DNA from 3 places in the Priestia sp. SIMBA_032 genome. Region 2 is predicted to be linked to each of the others. Evidence: predicted binding sites of a transcription regulator. Region 2 holds the regulator's gene; each other region holds the start of a gene.

Region 1 (4,205 bases), on a different contig from region 2:
AATATATTAGAAAACTCACAAAAAGAGTCTTTGACTCATAAGAAGTAAAGACTCTTTTTGTATTTGTTTTATTTAAGATAATTAAAGTGAACTTATTATTTATTTAACCTCGTTGATCTAGAAGTAATTTGCTCTTTGTTTTTAAATAAGTTAACTCCATAACCCAAAAGGCCTCCAATGATTGCTGGGAATATCCAGCCTAATCCGATATGGTAAAGAGGGAGGTAGTAAGTAAATAATTGATCGATACCAGAGATGTGTAAGCCAAAATCATTTAATCCGTCTACTAGGCTTACAACAAACGTTAAGAATAGGCTACCTTGGTATACCTCAGCACATCCTTTAAATAAAGAATGAAGGAATGTCAAAAAGATTAGAACAATTGCTAATGGATAGAGAACTGTTAAAACAGGTACTGAAAAAGAAATTAATTGATTTAATCCGACATTTGCGATTATTGCGCTAAATATGGATAGGCTAATCGCAATTTTCTTATAAGAAATAGATGGTAATAATTTATGGAAATAAGAAGAGCATGCAGTAATAAGTCCTACGCTAGTTGTCAGACAAGCTACTGTAATCATTAAGCCTAGCAGTACGCCTCCGTATTCTCCAAAATAATAATTAGATACTTTTGCTAAGACCGCACCTCCGTTATCTAAATGCCCAAGCTTTTCTACACTTGAAGCACCCATATATGAAAGGGCAGAATAGATAGTTGCAAGAATAATAGCAGCAATTCCCGTAGCTTTTAGGCAAACAGTTATAATTTGCTTCTTTGTTTTAGCGCCTTTCTCTTTAATTGCATTGATAATAATGATTCCGAAAACGAAAGATGCAAGAGTATCCATTGTTAGGTATCCTTCTTGGAATCCATTAAAAAAAGAGTTTGTTACATATTTTTCTGTAGGTGCTTGAAATTTTCCAATAGGATGAATAAAAGCTACTAGAACTAGAATTCCAATGAATGTTAATTTAATCGGTGTTAAGAATTTTCCGACAATATCGACAATTTTCGCCGGATTGAGAGAAAAAAAGCATGTAATACTGAAAAATATAATAGTAAATACGAGTAAAGCTATAGAACTAGAGCCTTCAGAAATGAAAGGTTTAAGTCCAATTTCAAAAGAGACATTACCTGTTCGTGGGATAGCAAATAAAGGTCCAATAGCTAGATAAAGAACAGTTGTAAACACTAAACCAAAGATAGGATGTACGCGACTTGCTAATGATTGTAAATCTTCCTTTCCGGAGAATCCAAAAGCTAGTACACCAAGTAAAGGCAAGCCTACTCCAGTAACTAAAAAACCCGCATTTGCTGACCAGATATTTGCTCCCGCTGACTGACCAAGCATGGCAGGGAATATTAAATTTCCAGCTCCAAAAAATAATGCAAATAACATTAAACCAATGATTACTATAAAAGAAAACGGTACTTTGTTTGACACGGTGAAACCCCCATTAACAATATTATTCATAAAAAATTAAATTTTCAGATATTTAAAATTGCAAATAACTTATCTTTTTTGTATTATAAACAGTCAAATTACATATTTCAATATAAAAAAGAAACTTTTTTGAAAAAATTTAAAAAATTATTAATTTTCCGTTTGTTATCTATTAGTAAAATAAAAATAATATTGAAAATAAAAATCTTTATTCGAATTGCGTACATTAAGTAGTTTAATACGGTTATTATTTTTTGATAAGACCGTAAATAATATTCAAAACGCGTATATTATTCTGTTAATTAATGCGATTTAATTACATGCAAGGAAGTTTATAAATATAGTATTACGAAACTTATAAAGCTTTTCAAAATGGGCTAAACATCTAAAAGTAAAATCAATTATTTAATATCTATAAAATACATAATAAATTTTATAGATACTGAAAAGACCTTATTAATATATTAATTAAGGTCTTTTTAGTATTATTTCTTATTCCGATTAAAGTCAACGATGTATATTACTTTCAAAGCACTTGATTTGACCTTATCTTTTTCTTTTGAATCCAAAACTCACTATATAAGCTATTGCTAATGAGATAAAAGCAGCACTACTGATTTTTAGGTAAGAAACCTCTAAAGCCCAAGGGCCATATTTCTTTATATTTAAATGATACATAGACCACCACTGTCAATTTTCACCTTTAAAAAATGAGAAGATAATCCATAAAAGAACTAAAAACAAAAACCATGATAAAAAGATAATATAATTAAGCATTTTTCTATTCATAGGTCATCTCTCCGTTCTTCCCGTTTATATGCGATGTTCTTTTCTCTTATTATAGTAACAATAATCGGGAAAACTTTAGATTTTTTATTGAATAAAGAACGTTTGTTCGTATATAATAGAGAACAAACGTTCTTTATTTTAAGGAGTTCTTTCAATGGATTATGCCCAGCTACCAAAGAGAGTCATTATATGCATCGACATGAAGGCATTTTTTGCTTCCGTTTCTTCTGTCATACGGGGGTTAGATCCGCTGAAAACAAAGCTTGCGGTGGTAGGAGATATCAAACGGTCTGGATCGGTTGTGTTAGCTGCTACCCCCTTATTAAAGAAAGAAGGAATCAAAACAGGAAGCCGTCTTTTTGACATCCCCAAAAGGAAAGATATCCATGTCGTGAATCCATCTATGGAGAGATATATTAAGGCTTCGAACTATATTTCGAGTTTGGTGTTACAGTATGTGGCTCCTGAAGACTTTCATGCGTATAGCATTGATGAGTTGTTTATTGATGCGACAGCTTCTTTGCATCTATTCGCTCGTACACCAGAAGAATTAGCCCATAAGATTATCAACGAAATTTATCGTAAGACACGTCTGACAGCTACGGCAGGCATAGGCCCTAATCTCTTACTGGCGAAGGTAAGTTTAGACCATGAAGCCAAGAATAGTCCAACAGGAGTTGCATATTGGCGATATGAGGATATTCCCTTTAAGTTGTGGTCTATTCATCCGATGAAGGATTTCTGGGGGATCTCGTCCGCTACGGAAAGACGCTTAAATCGTTTAGGCATTCACTCCATAAAAGAACTCGCTCTTTCTTCAAAAGAGATGGTACAAAAAGAATTTGGCATCTTAGGAGAAGAACTCCACCAACATGCGAATGGGATTGATTACAGCCGTATTTCCAATGTATATATTCCTAGCTCTCGTTCCTTTGGAAAAAGTCAGATTCTGTTTCGCGATTATACAAACCGAAAAGAAGTGGAGTTATTGCTGTTGGAGCTATTGGACGATGTATGTTTTCGTTTACGCATGCATCAAGTGGTGGCTCAGAATGTTCATTTATCCATTGGTTACAGTAAACAAACAGGTGGAGGCTTCTCCAGACAAAAGAAAATGGGGAGAGCTTCGAACTTAAGCCAGGATATCTTTCCGTATTGTTTAACCATTTTACATACATTTGATAGTGGAATGCCGGTTCGCTCTATTGGGATCTCCTTATCGAACACAAGCATTCAAAAAGAAGAGCAAATGAGCTTATTTGAGGATATCGATCAGCGTGAAAGAGCCTATGCGCTTGCGAAAACAATTGATGAAATTCGTATGCGTTATGGGAAGAATAGCGTTCTGCGAGCTTCAAGCCATCTCGAGCATTCAACAGCTCGTTATCGAAACGGCCTTTTAGGAGGTCATAAAGCATAAAGGAGGAAGATGACATGCAAAACAGAGGAATGAAAAAATGGCGACCGTTTGCCACTATGCCCGAGCAATACAGAGGATTACAGGAAATGATAAAAAAACAAGCAGAGGTACCTCAACCTTTTTTAACAGAAGATCAAATGGAACAGATTAATTTTATCTTGATTGAAGCGCTTCATACACATAAAAAAGTGTACCTGACATATTACAAGCACGGGCAGTGTATAACGGGAACAGGAATTATTCAATTTGTAGATTCTCTTGGAGGATTATTTGTTTTTATAGATGAGGGGGGAAAACAGACGAATAAAATGAGGTTAAGCGAACTAATTGATATTCGTTTTATGTAGCAGAAAGTAATAAAACAGTTTATTTACATAAGATTTCCATACATAATTAGTATAAACTTAAAAAGTACAGGATCATTTTTCATAGATTCATTTAATGATGTTATATAAGGAGGAGCACAGTGTGAAGCAGGTTTGGAATGAGTTTGAACAGTGGTTGAAAATAAATCGACCAGAAGCAGCAGGAACACTTAATGAAGCAGC
Region 2 (4,205 bases):
TTTCATTCCTCTTTTAATTTTAGCATTATGTAATTTCCGCTGATGCTCTTCCACTAAGCTAATAATATCTAACACCATCGAATCAGATTCTGAAAGCTGAAGCTGACCTTGATGACTAATCGTATAGATCGTAGCATTCTCTTTATGAAAAGCATGAAGCAGCGCAATTCGGGCATTTCCTCTGCCTAATCGTGTTTCGTCTTGAATGAGCAGCACGGATATTTTTTCTTCCTTCATTGTATGAAGAACATCCAAAATACCCTCTCTGTCTACTTCATATCCGCTTGCTTTTTCCATTACGACTTTTTTTACGTCTAGATGATGAAGACCAGCAAGCTTTTTTAATTCTTCTTGCTGGCGCTGTAAAGATGTTTCTTGGGTTTTTTTATCCGTACTGACACGGCAATAAATAATGGCGTCCACTTTTATCACGACCTTTTCGGCTTCTAACAATATTCAGGAACGGCCGTTACACACTACTGTTCAATTGCCACTTGATTACGTAACTCTTTTTTTAAAACAGGAATATATAATTTATCTCCAGGAGATAAAGACTGGGCAGTGTCTGAGTTTAAATCATTGACGTCTTCAACCCATTTGACAAATTCATTGGTGGTCAAATGATGGTGATTATGATACTTGTTGGACAATTCCCAAAGCGTATCCCCTTTTGTAATAGTAACCGTTGAATATTTGTCTAAATCTACTTTATCCGCTCCTAAAACCAGCGTCAATACATATGTAAGTGCAGCGATAACTGCAAAAAAAATAGCGTAATGTTTCATAGAATGTAAGAATTGGTGCATATTATGATCCCCCTATCAGAATATATGTTCTTATTTTATTGAGAACATTTGTTTCTGTCAATGGAATTCTTCGAACTTATGTTTGTATATTGACACATCACGTGGTATAATTCACCTAAAGAATAGCTAAAATCGAGGTGAAAAATATGAAGCTATCAAAACGTCAACAAGACATACTAGATTTTATTAAGCACGAAGTAAAATTAAAAGGTTATCCGCCTTCTGTTCGTGAGATTGGGGAAGCGGTAGGATTAGCCTCTAGCTCCACTGTACACGGGCATTTAGCTCGTTTAGAAAGCAAAGGGTTAATTCGCAGAGATCCAACAAAACCAAGAGCAATCGAAGTTCTTCAACTAGACGAAGTCAACATCCCTAAAAGCAATGTCATTAATGTTCCTGTTATCGGTAAAGTAACAGCGGGTCTTCCTATAACAGCCGTTGAAAATGTGGAAGAATATTTCCCTCTTCCAGATAAATTCGTTTCTCCAGATGATCATGTATTCATGCTTGAAATTATGGGAGAAAGTATGATTGAAGCAGGTATTCTAGATGGCGATATGGTAATCGTACGCCAGCAGCAAACTGCTAATAATGGAGATATTGTGGTCGCTATGACCGAGGACAACGAAGCAACGGTAAAACGTTTCTTTAAAGAAGAAAATTTCGTTCGTTTACAGCCTGAAAATTCAACGATGGCGCCTATTATTCTTCGCCACGTAACGATTTTAGGAAAAGTAACTGGTGTATATCGCACGATTCACTAATCACACACTGTATGTAAAACCAACTAATCATGATGTTAGTTGGTTTTTTTACGTTTGTTTTCTAAAAAAATTGGCATATTATAAATGATACGTCGGATCATTGCAGGCAGGTAGAGCGGTTTTTATAAAGCCTGTTTTACCTTTTACTTTCTATCTGCATTTTTTCGACTCTCAAAAGGAAATACTACCGACCATAAGAAGGATGTAGTTTATGACCAATACACCAAGGAAAACAGAACCATTTCAAACTATTATGCCTACCAAAGCAATGCACATGTTTCTTTTTCCTTTTTCCTTTGATCGAAAAAATAAAGAGCAGCTTGTTCATGCACTGAAAGAAAATTTATTCGAGTTTTTTTCCATTCAAAACAAACATTTAGAAAAAGAATACTATGGAGAACAGTATTACGTATCTCATGATAGCTTGGATCAATATTTTCTTCCTTACATTGAATGTATTCTATTTCCTGATTCATGCGAAAAAGAAGGGTTGCTTCGATTTTCAAAAAAAATAGACCATACCGTTACGCTACAAACTTCCTCCGCCACCGTGTCTAGCAACGTGCTGTCTGTGGATGTTTTTTTATGTCCTTTTGAAATTGGCGTCATGACCATTCGCACTGAGATGAGTCATAATCATTACACCTATGATGATATTTTAGAATTCATGAATCATTTTCGTGTATTAGAACCGAAGCTTGCTGAAGAGCATGGATCCACCATTACCTATGAACATCATCGCTATAGCAAAGTACAGGATTATATTTTTTCACAGCTCGCGCCATTTTTGAACGAACACATCAAAAAAGAAGCCACACGTGAACAGCACGTCGGGAGTCTTCCTTATTTTATCGATGAACGGATGTTTGTATTAAGTTATGTAACGGTAAATCAAGAGCAAGAGATTAACTCCACAACGTTATTTCGTACTGGGCAGCTAAATAGCTATACGCCTGACGGAAAGCCGTTTATCTCTGCACACAACCATGAGTATATTAAAACGTATAATACCAAACACGTGTATTCCAGATGGGCTCCTGAAACCTATTACGTCATAACAGACCATGTGTTTTCGTGTATTTCTAAATCGACAGACTCTAAAACGGATCAGCTTTTGATGAATCATCTATTTGGCCAGCATTACTATAATTTATTTTTACATTTTTTCTATAAAATCGTGTTGTTAAAATTATCTTATGAGTATTCTCAGCTCACGTTTCATAAAAATTCAGAGGGCATTGAACGACTAATCCGCTCTATTACCGTATTTTCAGGTAAATATTTATTTTTAGAAATTAGCTCTCGCACAGAAGGTCAAGAGTTTTCTGAGCTCTTCAAAAAAATCTTCCACATCAATTCTCTTTATCAAGAAGTCAAAGAAACCCTTGGCACTTTGTATCAAAATCAAGAAAAAATCGCGGCCAAGCGTCACAATTACTTATTATTAATTTTAACGATTTATACCGTTCTTTCCGGTATTTACGGAATGAATTTAGTTATTAGCAAACTAAAGGGAAACATCCATTGGGATAGTATGAAGCAGTTTTCTATCTTTGAATATATCGCTTTAATAGTAGCTTTATCAGGAATTTTGATCAGCATTAGTCTCGGAGTGAGTTCCCTATGGAATTTATTAAAAGATCGATTTAAAACATAAAAGCTGTTCGCATCAGAAAACACATGATAAAAAAGAAGAGATAAAGACATAAATAAATCAATCGAATCTAAAGGGGAACAAATGGAATAAATAAGCTAATAGGGATTGCTTGTTACACCGCTGCTGATTTCCGTGCAAGACTACGCTTTCCACGGGCGGCCGATGAGCCTCCTCGTCGCTTACGCTCCTGCGGGGTCTCACCTTTTCCCGCAGGATTCTTCGTCTTGCCCTCCAATCAACTGCCGGAAGGAACTAAACAAATGAAACCTACGTTCACCATAAAAAAACAAACCACTAATCAAACATGGTGATCAATGGTTCGTTTTTCACTTCGACTAAAATCCTTTTTTTCCAACCTCTTTTATCTATTACTAAATCACTGCCTACTCCGCTGAACCTTTTATCAAACATTATGCCGGTATTGTAATTTCAGAACAATCTAACATTATCCTCTATAAGAAAAATATATACAAAATAATAAAATATGGTATCATAGGGTAGGAATTTTGTACCTTATCTATGAAATAATTTGCAGGAGGTAATATGCTTAACTCATTTTTATCCAAAAGCCTGATTCTTTTATGTGTCATTATTCTTACGTGGTCTCTATGGGGCAGTTATAGCGCGATGACAAATTCATTGGAATTAAAAGGCTTGGCTTTAAGTAATTCATTTATTATTGAAGGAATATTTATCACTTTCCTTGTCATTTTTCTAATAGCTATTGCAAGTAGATACATGAACAAAACTGTTTTTTTTATTTCACTGATCGTTTTGACCTTAGGTATTCGATTAGCATGGATGCTTTCTGTTCAAACGCCTGTAAAATCTGACTTTCTTGTCATGTTAGATGCCGCGCGTAATATAGCAAAAGGTAATTATGAATTTAATCAAAGCGTTTATTTCACTACATGGGTATATCAGCTAGGCTTTTCATTCTATGAATCTGTTATTATTCGCTGTTTTGGAGATAACATT
Region 3 (4,205 bases), on a different contig from region 2:
AAAGAGTGGCCGGCGAAGGTGCATATCCAGATACCACAAGCACATTTCAACGTACACTCAATATGAATACTTTTACCAAAGAAGATGTAAAAGATGTAGTCCTCATTGACACAGTTATGATTGGAAAATTAAGAAACGCACTTTGGGTACTTGAAATGCTTAAAGAGAAATATGCAAACAAAAAAACTAGAAAAAGACGTTCAAAAATAAAATGAAGAATAGCAGATATAGTTTTACCTTAAGTATAAAAGGCAGCAAAATAATTTCCGGCTGCCTTTTTAGCAAAATTGCACAACTAGAATTACATTTTATTATCTTGGATTACTAATTACATTTGAAATATATCTGATTCTGTAGTCCCTGTCTTTTTCAACTCATCTTCAAGGGTCATTCCCTATTCAATTTTTATTTTTCTTTTCGTACCGTCCCTTAATATATAGATCCTAATTTGATACATTTTAAGTCTCCTCTTTAGTAATAAAAAGAGACAATTATTTTATCTTGTAATTTTATTATAAATTAATTACTTTTTAGCCATCATATCCTTCATCACTTACCAAGCCCTTAATAAAGGATTTAAACCTTGAACTGGTACACCTATCCTATTTATCTTGTTTATTTTTATTCTTTTCTCTATTATGAAATTTCATTATACCCGAGACTGTCTCAATGGCATTGAAAATTCTTAATGAGTCAATTTCTGAACTATTAAAAGCAGTCCTTCCATGTAATATCCAATGCCTATTTATTATCTCAGGTTCTGTTTTAGAGAAATCAGACTTTTTATAAAGTGCTGAAATAAAATGATAGCAAGAAGTCCACATTATTTTATCAATCAAAGATTCATCATCGGTTGTATTAAGCATATCTTTACAAACCTTCATCATCCGAATATTAGATTTATTACTTTCAAAAGTTGATAGGATTCCTTCTAGCACAGGTATTAGCGTACTGATCGATAAAATATACCTATTGTGTTTATGCGCATAAACACATTGTTTTATTGCCTCATGCCACTGATAGATATCCTTATTTTTAAGAATACTATTCGTCATTTTGTCAAATTCGTCATTATCAGAGGAATAATAATTATAAAAAAACTTATCAACATCTCTTTTAGTAAGGCTATCATTCTCAAAGTATTTTATATGAACAAGACCAAACGAAAACGGAACAGTCCATCCCCATTTTCCAATATTTTCAGATCCCCTGTAAAAAGATTCATAGTCTACCTCTCCTGATTTTATCTTGGGAATATTTAATTTAAGTCCATTTTTAACGACCTCAGGTACTTTAATCCTTGGTAAATCTGTAACGCCCTTAAGTACTTCAATCTTTGGTAAATCCGTAACGCCCTTAAGCACCTCAATCTTTGGTAAATCCGTAACGCCCTTAAGTACCTCAATCTTCGGCAAATCCGTAACGCCCTTAAGTACCTCAATCTTCGGCAAATCCGTAATGCCCTTAAGTACCTCAATCTTCGGCAAATCCGTAATGCCCTTAAGTACCTCAATTTTTAGTGCATCTTTAATACCCTTAAGTATCTCAATCTTTGGTGCATCTTTAGTACCCTTAAATACCTCAACCTTTAATGAATCACTAATGCTCTTAAGTACCTCAGTATTTGGTGTATCTTTAGTGCCCTTAAGCTCTTCAGTATTTTTTATATAATGATTTAATTCCTTCATTTTATCACCCAGTTACATTTTACCATGCTATGTGACACTTCCTAGAGTAAGTCTTATTCTTGAATTTTTCAGCATATTAAATATAGGTTTTTCAGCACAAGTTAAATTCTGAGCTTGTCTATATTAAGTGGAAAATTCAAGTAGATGAATAAATATATTTGCATTTCTTATTTCCTTGACTAACAGTATTAGAGTAACAATAATCGGGAAAACTTTAGAGTTTTTATTGAACAAAGAACGTTTGTTCGTATATAATATAGGGAACAAACGTTCTTTGTTGAGGAGTTCTTTTAATGGATGATGGTCAGCTACCAAACAGAGTTATTATATGTATCGACATGAAGGCGTTCTTTGCTTCCGTTTCTTCTGTCATACGAGGCTTAGATCCATTGAAGACAAAGCTTGCGGTTGTAGGAGATATCAAACGGTCGGGATCGGTTGTGTTAGCTGCCACACCTTTATTAAAGAAAGAAGGGATCAAAACAGGAAGTCGCCTCTTTGAAATCCCTAAAAGGAAAGATATCCATGTAGTGAATCCATCCATGGAGAGATACATCAAGGCTTCGAACTATATTTCTAGTCTGGTGTTACAGTATGTGGCTCCTGAAGACTTTCATGCGTATAGCATTGATGAGTTGTTTATTGATGCGACAGCTTCTTTGCATTTATTTGCTCGAACACCAGAGGAGCTAGCTCACCGAATACGTAATGAGATCTATCGCAAAACAAGACTGACAGCTACCGCAGGAATCGGTCCTAATCTCTTACTAGCTAAAGTTAGCTTAGATCATGAAGCGAAGCACAGCCCAACAGGGGTTGCGTATTGGCGATATGAGGATATTCCCTTTAAGTTATGGTCGATTCATCCAATGAAGGATTTCTGGGGGATCTCGTCAGCTACAGAAAGACGCTTAAACCGTTTAGGCATTTATACCATAAAAGAACTCGCTCTTTCTTCTAAAGAGATGTTACAAAGAGAATTTGGCATCATGGGGGAAGAGTTACACCAACATGCCAATGGAATTGATTTTAGTCGCATTTCAGATGTATACATTCCTAGTTCTCGATCATTCGGAAAGGGTCAAATTCTGTTTCGAGATTATACAAGCCGAAAAGAAGTGGAGTTATTGTTGTTAGAACTCTTGGATGATGTATGCTTTCGCTTACGTATGCATCAGGTCGTCGCGCAAACTATCCATTTATCCATTGGCTACAGCAAACAAACAGGTGGAGGCTTCTCAAGACAAAAGAAAATGGGGAGAGCTTCGAACTTAAGCCAAGATATTTTCCCTTATTGTTTAACCATTTTACATAATTTTGATAATGGAATGCCGATTCGCTCCATTGGAATTTCATTGTCTAATACGAGCATTGAAGAAGAGGAGCAAATGAGCTTATTTGAGGATATCGATCAGCGTGAAAGAGCCTATGCTCTTGCCAAAACGATTGATGAAATTCGGATGCGTTATGGGAAGAATAGTGTGCTACGGGCTTCAAGCTATCTGGATCACTCAACAGCTCGTTATCGAAATGGTCTTATCGGAGGCCATAAAGCCTAAAGGAGGATGATATCATGCATCACGATAGAGGAATGAAAAAATGGAGAGCTTTCGCAAGTATGCCAGAGCAATACATAGGATTACAGGAAGTCATAAACAAACAACTAGAAGTACCTAAACCTCTTTTAACAGAAGAGCAAATGGAACAAATCAATTTCACCGTGATTGAAGCCTTACATACAAATCAACAAGTATACCTTACATATTATAAGAACGGGCAACGCATAACTGAAACAGGATTCATACAATTTGTTGATTCCCTGGGGAATTTGTTTGTTTTTATCGATGAAGTATTTGAATTAAAGAACAAAATGAGGTTAAGTGAACTAATTGATGTTCGTTTTACATAAAATAATTCCACCTTCACTTTTTGGGGTAATCGAATAAAAGTCAATTAGAAAAGAGTGATTAATATGGAAGAGAAACAGCAGCAAGAAATAGATCTCACTAAAGTATATGATTATGCCGAATATCCAGATAAGGTCAGTGGCAGATGCGACAACTGCAACTCAGCTTACTTCAAAAGTTCTGTAAAAGGTGGCGTTTTCTTGCGTGAATGCCGAGAATGCGGAATGAAGAAGAGTATATAAAATATAAGTATATGATAACTGGGTCCTTCAGAATTTAAAGGGTCCTTTTTGTTTATGGTCAATAAGGTTGAGTAATAGATACTTGAGTTTAAGTGAGGAGGCTAATCATTCATATATCACGGTTTAGGCTCAATGTAAGAAGGAAACTCGGTAGGGTGGTGCATTCCTGTTACAATTAAAAGATAAGCAAACACAAAAGCTACAGTAATTATCCCTATTACTACAACGAAACGAAGAAACTTCTTGATTTTTCTGTGTCTGCGGAAATCATAAAAATTAATGACATTATTCATACAAATCCTCCTCGTCTTATTTGGAAGATAAACCTTCCTCACTTATAACTCATAAGGTAGTTTTATCTCCCACTA

What was found. Region 2 encodes LexA, which represses DNA repair genes until DNA is damaged. Its sites were predicted from a motif close to CGAACATATGTTCG; they were not measured.
Region 1: a site for LexA is predicted at 2,333-2,346, ahead of SB717_RS14070 (Y-family DNA polymerase). Genes of this name have one in related genera too.
Region 3: a site for LexA is predicted at 1,923-1,936, ahead of SB717_RS21820 (Y-family DNA polymerase). Genes of this name have one in related genera too.

Annotation. Positions count from the first base shown of each region.
Region 1 is NZ_JAWRXD010000003.1:772,503-776,707, reverse strand. Features, by position in the region: gene brnQ (branched-chain amino acid transport system II carrier protein) at 96-1,448, opposite strand; gene SB717_RS14070 (Y-family DNA polymerase) at 2,392-3,657, shown strand; gene SB717_RS14065 (YolD-like family protein) at 3,672-4,004, shown strand; gene SB717_RS14060 (SMI1/KNR4 family protein) at 4,126-4,205, shown strand, end outside.
Region 2 is NZ_JAWRXD010000002.1:797,842-802,046, reverse strand. Features, by position in the region: gene SB717_RS10010 (YneB family resolvase-like protein) at 1-423, opposite strand, end outside; gene yneA (cell division suppressor protein YneA) at 477-806, opposite strand; gene lexA (transcriptional repressor LexA) at 953-1,570, shown strand; gene SB717_RS09995 (magnesium transporter CorA family protein) at 1,782-3,227, shown strand; gene SB717_RS09990 (ArnT family glycosyltransferase) at 3,771-4,205, shown strand, end outside.
Region 3 is NZ_JAWRXD010000008.1:32,942-37,146, reverse strand. Features, by position in the region: gene SB717_RS21830 (NACHT domain-containing protein) at 1-215, shown strand, start outside; gene SB717_RS21825 (hypothetical protein) at 603-1,688, opposite strand; gene SB717_RS21820 (Y-family DNA polymerase) at 1,982-3,247, shown strand; gene SB717_RS21815 (YolD-like family protein) at 3,262-3,597, shown strand; gene SB717_RS21810 (DUF8096 family protein) at 3,661-3,837, shown strand; gene SB717_RS21805 (hypothetical protein) at 3,954-4,130, opposite strand.